2 regions of the Oceanobacillus sp. FSL W8-0428 genome follow, and region 1 is predicted to be linked to the other one. Evidence: riboswitches for the same ligand, from Rfam matches in the RefSeq annotation. Region 1 holds a riboswitch; the other holds the start of a gene.
What was found. A riboswitch is a leader RNA that binds a small molecule or an ion and turns the genes downstream of it on or off. The one in region 1 is predicted to bind S-adenosylmethionine.
Positions count from the first base shown of each region.

Region 2: it holds a riboswitch for S-adenosylmethionine, as region 1 does, so the genes downstream of both, MKY30_RS03265 (O-acetylhomoserine aminocarboxypropyltransferase/cysteine synthase family protein) here and MKY30_RS15335 (5-methyltetrahydropteroyltriglutamate--homocysteine S-methyltransferase) in region 1, are expected to answer to the same signal.

Region 1 is NZ_JBBORB010000001.1:3,215,935-3,221,142, reverse strand. It holds gene MKY30_RS15340 (GNAT family N-acetyltransferase) at 1-405, opposite strand, end outside; gene MKY30_RS15335 (5-methyltetrahydropteroyltriglutamate--homocysteine S-methyltransferase) at 611-1,726, opposite strand; SAM riboswitch class I at 1,822-1,924, opposite strand; gene MKY30_RS15330 (hypothetical protein) at 2,039-2,512, opposite strand; gene MKY30_RS15325 (hypothetical protein) at 2,799-3,164, opposite strand; gene MKY30_RS15320 (type 1 glutamine amidotransferase family protein) at 3,370-3,948, opposite strand; gene MKY30_RS15315 (NUDIX hydrolase) at 4,631-5,083, opposite strand.
Region 2 is NZ_JBBORB010000001.1:743,361-748,568, forward strand. It holds gene cls (cardiolipin synthase) at 1-490, opposite strand, end outside; gene megL (methionine gamma-lyase) at 770-1,951, opposite strand; gene rarD (EamA family transporter RarD) at 2,191-3,114, shown strand; gene MKY30_RS03260 (hypothetical protein) at 3,489-3,668, opposite strand; SAM riboswitch class I at 3,831-3,928, shown strand; gene MKY30_RS03265 (O-acetylhomoserine aminocarboxypropyltransferase/cysteine synthase family protein) at 4,019-5,208, shown strand, end outside.

The sequences.
Region 1 (5,208 bases):
CCCGTCTACTATTTTATCTCCATGTTCAATAACAAATCCCATTCTTTGATGAAAGGCAATTGACGTTTTATTTACTGGTGAAGTGATGCAGCGGATGACACTTCGATTTGCCATTTTAACCTTGGCGAAGAATTTTTCATAAAGGACTTTTCCAATATTTTTCTTCCGGTAATCCGGATGGACACCAACAAAATGAATATAGGCTTCATCTAACTCATCCTGGGACAGGAACCCGATTACAAATCCTATAATTTCACTACCTTCTTCTGCAACAAAGCTTGTATTTTTAAAGTGATTAAAAAATAACTTAGGCAGCATACCTGCCATATCACGGCCGCCCCACCAATCATTTATCCTTGGAGCCAAGACATCATAATCAGAGCTTATTAAACTGCGTATCTCCATTTTATACCACCTTATTAAGTTATATTATCCATTTAAAAAGGAATAAAAATAGCCGAATATTCTTATTGTACATTTCTAATATATCAAAAAATTATATTAATGTCTTTCCCTGTTTAAAATAAACGCCGCTATAAACATATGTAGAATGACATTAAAAAGGAGACTCGGAAAGATCCCTCTCCAAATCCCCTTTTTCTAGTAAAATTTATTTCCACACGTCTTCTGCTATTTGAACAACATGGCGGATTTTTCCCCATTGCTGCGCCTCAGTCAGCAAATTCCCTTCTTCTGTGGAAGCAAACCCGCATTGAGGGCTCAAACAAAGCTGATTCAACGGTACATATTCCGCAGCTTCTGCTATTCTTGCTTTAACAGCCTCTGGATCTTCCAGTTCACTGAATTTAGAAGTGATAAGCCCAAGCACAATATACAAATCATCGCGGTTCACATGACGCAGCGGTTCAAATCCGCCCGAACGATCATCATCAAATTCCAGGAAAAGTCCATCAACCTGCAGACCTCCAAAAATGGTTTCTGACATGGCTTCGTAACCGCCGCTTGACATATAGGTAGACTGAAAATTTCCCCGGCAAATATGCATCGTCACCAGCATATCATCCGGTCTGTTTGCAATCGATTCATTAATTGCTCTTGCACATAATTCCGCTGTTTTCTCGGGATCTCTTCCTTTTTCAATCAAAGAGTTTCTCCCCTTTTCTGAGAAAAAGGTTGCCCAGGAAGTATCATCCAGCTGTAAGTAGCGGCAGCCTTCATCATATAATGCCTGAATGGCTCCTTGATAAGCAGTAACCAGGTCATCGATAATTGCTTCATCACTTTCATAAATACCCTTTTCAAAATCCGCCCGGAAAAAGAGCATATTCGGACTTGGAATCGCAAATTTGGCAACAGCATCTCCGGCAATACCATGAAGAAATTTATAATGCTCAAGCATATAATGGTCACTGAAACCAATTTTACCTGTTACTTTAATACCCCGCTTTTTGGTTTCTACTCCCGTAAACTGTAAACCTTGTTCAGCGGTGTAACCTTCTACACCATCTAAGCCTTCCAGAAAATCAAAATGCCACCAGGCACGGCGAAACTCGCCATCTGTCACTGATTGAAGACCGGCTTCCTTCTGCTGCTCTACCAGTTTGATAATTTCCTCATCTTCAATCTGCCGCAATTGTTCAGGACTGATTTCTCCTTTTGCTTTTTGCGCGCGAGCTTCCTTTAAACGCTGGGGACGGAGAAAGCTCCCTACATGATCTGCTCTGAACGGAGCTCGTGTATTTTTTGTTTCTGTTGATATTGTCATCGAATACCCCTTCCTCTCTACCTGCTATCTTCATTCTATAATCCAATTAAAAAACCCCTTCTGAAAATAGAAGAGGTTTGGTATAGTAAAATCTCTTCTTATCTTCAAGCAAAAATGCTTCTGGAATTAGCACAGTACAAATTAGTGTCTGCTGCTAAGGCTTCAACGGGCCAGTCCCTACACCTTTCTGGATAAGAATATATGGAATTATACGAATAATTACAGATTACTTTACATGGAAGCGTTGGATTCGTCAAGGGTAATCCCAAAATATAGGGATCCTGCTGCAATTGATTTAAAATCAAGATAGTGTCAGCTTTTTTTATCAGAAAAAATTTTATAATCTTCGCTGATAACAAAAGCAGACAAATACAAGCAGAAGAATAAAATGGCTGTTCCTTCCCATGATATATTAATTCTCGTAAATAGAGGCTCAATAAAGCTTTTATAAAAAATAACACTACATAGCAGCTGCACCATATAACTCAGAAACATTACCTTCTTCGTTTCTTTCATCTTTGCCAATTTAAGAATAAACTGATATAACAGATTAAAAATTATTCCTACAAGATAAGAAAGAAAAAGCAAGCCGCCAAAATAAAGAATATTAATGAAAATATTATCAAAGAATCGTATTTCAATAAGATTCCAGCCTGCTAAGATATTTGATAAGCCATATATTATCATAATGGGGATGGCCACAATAACTGCTGCACTAACAATTACGAGGCCGGCAAGAAGCAGATTAGCAATAAGGTTGGAATAGTCTATTTTTTTCTTGTTCAAAATTTATAGGACCGCCTTCCTTTGTATAAACCTTTACTATATATAAGTTTCTAAAAAAATATTTTAATCGTTCCAAATGAGGCTACTTACAATTGTATCATAAATGAAGTACAATACAGTTGTTCGTTACTCTACTACAGGATTATTATGCAGGAATACTCTTTAATTGTTCTACAACAAAAAACCACAGCACTATCTAATATTAGATACACTAATGGTTTGAAATAATCTATGATTTATTTATTATTCTATCAAACAATAAATTTACTTTATTTGGAAAATATGTTCACTTAGCTTTCTTCAAAATATTCACGTCTGCCCTGGTAGATAATAATTCTGTTGATAAAACATCTAATTTAGAATCTACTTTGTCTACCTTTTCTTCTAATGAAGTAACCCTTGAATCCAGTCTGTCTACTTTTTCTTCTAATGAAATAACCCTTGAATCCAGTTTATCTACTTTTTCTTCCAGTGAAGTGACCCTTAGATCCAGTTTGTCAACCTTTTCTTCCAGCGAAATAACTCTTGAATCTAGATTATCTACCTTCCCTTCCAGTGAAGTGACTTTTGAACCCAGATTATCTACTTTTTGTATTAATTCCTTTATAGCTAGCATTAAAGCTTCATTTGTCACTTTTACTTCTTTACTCATGCAAAATCGCTCCTTCACCGCTTAAATACGATATTTTTATTATACAATATGTGCTGTTTTTTTTCATCCCCTCTCCTGGAAATTTTATATTAAAAAGGCTTCTATCAAAAAGGAAAAGAAGACTTTTAATAAATAATTTAAAATGAACATACTTGCTCTGTTGCGACCAAAACCTGCTTTTGAAAATAAAACCTTCAGATCAACCTCAACTTGTATAAAACCCTTTTTTAAACATTTGATACCATTCTTTCAATTCAGCCTGCTCCATAATCTCAAAGTATTTTAGAATTTCTCTCGCAAACTCAACTGCAGCTGTTCCGTTAGCGGTAATAAATCCCTTTGTTGAAACGGCCTGTTTTTCGATGAAATGCTCTTTGCCTTTGTAACCCGGGGCACCTTTTATTAAATGAGCAGCTGAATTTCCGGTATGTTTGATATGGTCTAAATATCCTTTGTCTGCCAGGAATGTGCAAGCATCACATATTGCTGCAACCGGGATTTTCTTTTCTACGCACATATCTACTACTGATTTAACAACTTCATTTTGCGGTTTCGCCCAGGTTGTACCTCCAACCATAATAAGCATATGAAAATTTTCGGGTATTTCATTGATTGTGTAGTCTGGAATAACAGTAAATCCGCCCATTGATTTGACCGGATTCTTGCTAAGGGATAATGTTTTTACAGCATATCCGGTTTTCGGGTTATTTAATTCGGAGCAAATATAAGATCCCTCCCAATCTGCATAATTCTCTGGCAGAAAAATCAAAATTTCTTTTTTCATAGGTTTACACTCCTTTTTGATAAGTTTACTTTATCTTTTTTTATTATGGCTAATTCAACTGTCTTCCATTGTTCATCTATCTCAGTAAAAATATATTTATCATTTCGAATATTCCGCCATTAAATATTATAAAATCCTTAATCTAGAGTAAACATAAATATTTGGGCAACGATAACTTTTCTAAACAGATATTATAGCGTATCGTTTCATTTTGGTTCATCGTAAATCAAAACTTTCAACCTTATATCAAGGTTACCAAACAAACGTTCCTAACACAAGTTATTTTTCTAATAGTTTATTCTATATTAAATACTGTTTTTCCATATCAAAATGTCAAAGTAAGTGAAGATGGAGTTACTACTTTAAAATAACGCTCAGACTAAGGAATACTCCCGCCAGCCTGAGCGGTACTTTTCTACAATCTATGCGCTATTTTATTATTGCTTTATTCCAACAATCTAAATCTCCTAGCTTCCTAACTTACTGCCAGCCAATTCATCAGCCTGAATAGGCTTAAAGTAATGACTCTTTTGTGATAACAATGTTTGATGACTTCCTTGTTCCACCAGCATTCCCTTATCTAACATAAATATTTGATCTACATTTTTAATCGTAGATAGCAGAAGTTTTTAATAATCTGAATTCAGTTGAAATAATTGTATGCATGCCATTTTTCCTTATATCATTTATTTTTAAGGTTAAGATAAGGCTTCATATAATTCTTTGCTTCAAACGTTAAAGTGTCCGGTAAATCATCTGTATGGAAATATCTAAAATCAATAGATTCATTTTTATCTATATTCATTTCCCCCTGTATATCATTGGTCAAATAAACAGCAGTCACGGAATATAGCTCATCACCGTTGGAAACTTTAAAATAATAGTCCGGTCCGGAAAATACATCAAGCAGCTTCAGACTCCCTACCGTAAGACCCGTTTCCTCTTTCACTTCTCTTCTTGCTGTATCCTCCAGACTTTCTCCCAGTTCCATTAATCCTCCTGGCACTCCCCAACCTCCATCATGTCTATGCTGAAGTAGAATTTGATTATCATTATTAAGCATAATTACAACAGAACCAGGTAAAATTAATGGTCTGGTGCCGACTAATTTTCTTAATTCTTTTACATAATCCATTAAATCCCCTTCTTTTATCAGATTTAAAAATACGATAATTTGCCTGTACTAGACTCATCCACTACTCTAGAATGGAAATTCCAAACATTACTTGTCATTAATATAACCAATTCATCCTTCTTTTA
Region 2 (5,208 bases), 2.5 Mb from region 1:
CATTAGCAAGTCTGCTTCCCAATCCATCGCTCCGCATAATATAGTATTGTACATGAACATGGTGTCTTGCCCGGCTGATGTCTTCCAAAAGCGCTTCAAATTTTTCATGACCGTCTGTAAGAATATCTACTCCATTGTTTTCTGTATAAACAGCATTATCATTACGAAGATGAAGATAGACCAAATCCTGATGGCTTTTTAAGTCTTCATGATTTAATTGGAAGGTGTCATCCTCAATGGCATTAATTTGTTTTTGTACAGCCTTTTTCACATCCATCCGGCTCCGCTGATCCCATTTGAATATACGGCGATTGCTGATAGGTCGTCCAAAAATTAAATAAAGAATAAATCCTAAAACAGGAATAAACAATAGTACCATTACCCAAGCCCAGGAAGAAGTTGGATCTTTCCGCTCCAAAAAAATAATGGATATAGCTAATGCAATATTTATAATAAAAATTAATCCAATAACTATTGAGTAAACACCCATATATCCTGCTCCTATCACTTCATCTCCAACAAAAAGGGAGTTCTGCTCTTATAATAGCACAAAATAAAATTTCGTTCAGTGAAAGCCCCTTTTCTCCCATTTAATTGGAATTGTAAGTACGCTTTCTCAAAAAAAAGTTGTCAGCTTGAATCAGGAGAATACCCTCTTCTGTACCCTCCTGCCTTAATGGAATTATTTTCCTGATTATCCAAAAGCGTCAGAGGATAGCTTCTGGTAATTCCTCAGTTGTCACTATTCCCCAAAAACTAACAGATTATTTTAGCGATTCAAAGCTTGATCCAAGTCTTCCCAAATATCCTGCCACGCTTCTATTCCTACTGATAATCGTATCAAAGAGTCTGTGATTCCCATTTTCCGGCGTCGTTCATCAGGAATCACCGCATGTGTCATTGTAGCCGGGTGCTGAATCAATGTTTCTGTATCGCCAAGACTTACTGCAATGCTGATAAACTGCAGTTTATTAAGAAAGCCCTGTGCTTCTTCCTTCCCTCCATCAATCTCAAAAGAAAGAGTTCCTCCTCCCGATTTCATTTGCTTCCTCATAACAGAATATCCCAATGCATCCGGGTCACCCGGATAAAATACCCGCTTAACCTTTGGGTGCTGTTTCAGCTTTTCTGCAATTTCTAAGGCATTATCAGAATGCCTATCCATTCGAAGCGGTAATGTCTTTAACCCGCGAATAACCAGCCAGGCGTCGAATGGTGACAGCACACCGCCAATATCCTTTTGCGTGGTTGCTGCAATTTGCTCCATTAATTCTTTTTTCCCAGCTGCTAACCCTGCAATTACATCACCATGCCCGCTTAAATATTTCGTAGCACTATGCACAACAACATCTGCTCCTAATTCTATCGGACGCTGTAAATACGGTGTGGAGAATGTATTATCTACCACGACGAGAACATTATGCTTCCTGGCAAGATTTATTACAAGCTCCAAATCAATTACTTCCATTGTCGGATTAATCGGTGTTTCAATATAAAAAACCTTTGTCTCCGGCTTGATTTTAACTTCTATATTTTTTACGTCAGACATGTCTACATAGTCTGTTTGGATATTATACTTTTCATCCATCATAGACAGTAAACCAAAAGTGCATCCATATAATCCAGACGAGCAGATAATATGGTCATTTGCTTTAGTGAGAGCGATTAAAACTGCTGAAATTGCAGCCATCCCCGAAGAAAATGCCAGCCCTTTCTCCGCCTTTTCAAGTGCTGCCAGTTTTTGTTCCAGCACCTGCACAGTCGGATTGCCGATACGCGAATAAACATGTCCCTCTTCTTCTCCGGCAAATCGTGCCGCTCCCTGTTCCGCTGTATCAAAAGTAAATGTAGAGGTTTGAAAAATTGGCGGTGTTAAGCTGCCGAGCAGTTCTTTTGAATCATACCCCTCATGAATTATTGCTGTTTCCATATGTTTAAACTTTTTACTCATTTATTCTCTCTCCCATCCTTTATATAGATGATAAATTCTGATGAGTCTATACACTTATAATAAAGTATTCCTGTTCTGTTGGAAATGTTTCAGGTTCATAAATTTACCTGACTTTATTGAACAGAGGTGTTCTTGTTATGAAAATAAGTATTAACTTATTTAAAAAAGCCATTGATTCCTTCCTGATAAAGTTTTACTATTAGATTTAGTTTGATTTTTTCAGAAGGTAGGAATAAAAGATGGAAAATAAACCTTTACAGCAAGGGGCGATTATTACCTTTGTTGCTTATTTATTATGGGGGATATTCCCAATATATTGGAAGTTTCTCGATAATGTCCCTGCCGGTGAAGTACTTGCTCACCGGATTGTGTGGAGCCTGGTATTTATGATTTTCTTAGTACTTGCTACTGGCAACTGGCGGCATTTAATGGAAACAGTACAGCTGTTGAAAAAGGATAGAAAGAAAGCACTTGCTATTATTACAGCTTCTATTGTAATATCCATCAACTGGTTCTTGTTTATTTTTTCTGTACAGCACGGGCATGTGCTGCAGGCCAGCTTAGGATATTATATCAATCCTCTGATCAGTATTTTATTGGCGGTCTTTGTATTGAAGGAAAAGACAACCAAAGGACAAGTTCTGTCCTTTATTCTCGCTGGTATCGGTGTACTTTATTTAACTTTAAGCTATGGCGTGTTTCCCTGGATTTCTCTATTATTAGCGATGAGTTTTGGTTTTTACGGACTCATTAAAAAGACAATAAACCTCCATGCTATGTATGGACTTACTATTGAAACACTGGTCGTTGCACCGATTGCATTATTATACTTGATATTTATTCCATCAGAAGGGTCATTTACTTTTTCTCCCCTGTTTGCATCAGATAATCTATTATTAATTGGGGGCGGTATCGTAACTGCAGTTCCTTTACTGCTATTTGCAGCGGGGGCCAAACGGATTCCATTAGCAATGGTCGGATTTTTGCAATATGTTGCACCGACGATTATGTTCTTCTTGGGTGTGTTCTTATATAATGAAACATTTACGGTACATCATATGATTACATTTGCCCTTATTTGGATAGCTCTTATTATCTATATGGCAAGTATTTATCGGGATGCACCGCGTGCAAGAAACAAAGCTAAAAATGAAAAAGCTTAATGAAAGGGTATTTTAAACCGGACGAAGAAAAGATCCTTTTATAGGTATAAAGATTTAATTATCCGAAATAAGCTTAACTAATGTGTTCATAGCTATCCAAAGCAACAGGGAATGAAAACTCCACTATTAGTTGCATACCAAATTTATAAAGCTGCTCCGATTAATTATATTGGGGCAGTTTTGTTATTTATTGCTGTTTTTCTTTTCATTTAATACAGGAAAATACTATTTTAGCCTACCCTTAATCCAGAATGCACCTTTCCGAAAGAATCCAGCTATTAAATCCAAATGAAGAATATATCTTATAGTAACGATAACCATTCTCCTTGATATAATTATTTAAAATAATCAGTACTTTTATAACATATAGACCATCAATAATATTTTTCCTTCTCTAACAATTCTTTATTCTCTATAGTAAATAAATCGGTTCTCTCTTCGACTATATCTAAAAGGATGCTATCAGGCAGTTGCGTTTCAAAATGAAAGGCTAAAAAATTTTCAAATAAAATATTCAACTGCTTCTCTTGCACAGTTATTACCTGCATTTCCATTTATGAATTCTCAAAATCTATTTGATAGTTCAAAATTTTACTCATCAGTAATCCCCTTCCATCCTTTTTTTAAATGAAACTTTATTAATTCATAGTAAACTACTTGACATTTAATCTCTATAATTATATACTCTCTAGTAATTTCTAAATATTTAGCATAATCTCTTATCAAGAGCGGCGGAGGGAATAGGCCCTGTGAAGCCCGGCAACCTGAACAAAAACTGGTGCCAAATCCTACAGATTAATCTGAAAGATAAGAGAGAGTTCCAAGTCGATGACAAGAGCTCTCTTCTTTTAAGAAGAGGGTTCTTTTTAGTAACAGAGGATATATCTAAAAGGGAGGAAATAAAATGTCAAAACATTCAATCCAGCAGGACGAGACAATTTTATTACATGGAGGCCAGGTTCCTGATCCAACAACCGGGTCCCGGGCAGTGCCTATCTATCAAACTACTTCTTACGTATTCCGGGACACGGAGCATGCACAGAATTTATTCGGGCTGGCAGAGCCGGGAAATATATACACACGAATTATGAATCCAACTGTAGATACATTTGAACAGCGGATTGCCCAATTAGAAGATGGTGTTGGAGCCTTAGGAGTAGCATCGGGGATGGCAGCCATTACCATGGCAATTCTCAATATTACACGTGCCGGTGATGAAATTATTGCAGACAGCAATCTATATGGCGGGACGTATAATTTATTTGCCAACACACTCCCCCGCTATGGCATCAATGTAAAATTTGTAGATGGAACAGATCCTGAAGCAATTGAAGCTGCGATTACAGATAAAACAAAAGCAATCTTTGGTGAAATCATTACTAACCCGAGCCTATATGTTTTTGATATAGAAACCGTTGCGGACATTGCCCATAATCATGGTATTCCTTTAATTATTGATAATACTTTCGCTACACCTTATGTTGCAAAACCATTAACATGGGGTGCGGATATTGTTGTGCATTCTGCAACGAAATGGATTGGCGGACATGGTACAACTATTGGCGGTATTGTGGTTGACAGTGGCAGATTTGATTGGAACAACGAGAAATTCCCAGATTTTATCGAGCCGGATGCAAGCTATAATGGCTTAAAATATGCTGACTTAGGACCGACTGCTTTTATAACAAAGCTGCGTGTCCAATTATTACGTGACATCGGACCTGCTCTAAGCCCGCAAAATGCCTTTTTATTACTTCAAGGATTGGAAACCTTACATTTACGTATCAAAAGGCATAGTGAAAATGCAGAAAAGCTGGCAGCCTATCTGGAAAAACATCCTGCTGTAGAATGGGTCAACTACCCCGGGCTGGCATCACACCCATCTCATCAGCTTGCCGGGAAGTATTTAAATGGCGGTTTTGGTTCTGTTATTACCTTTGGCATTGAAGGAGGCCGGGATGCAGGCCGTATCTTGATTGATAATGTGGAACTCTGGTCTCACGTTGCCAACGTCGGCGATGCAAAGTCACTTATTATTCACCCTGCTTCTACGACCCATCAGCAATTAACAGATGAGGACTTGGCAAAAAGTGG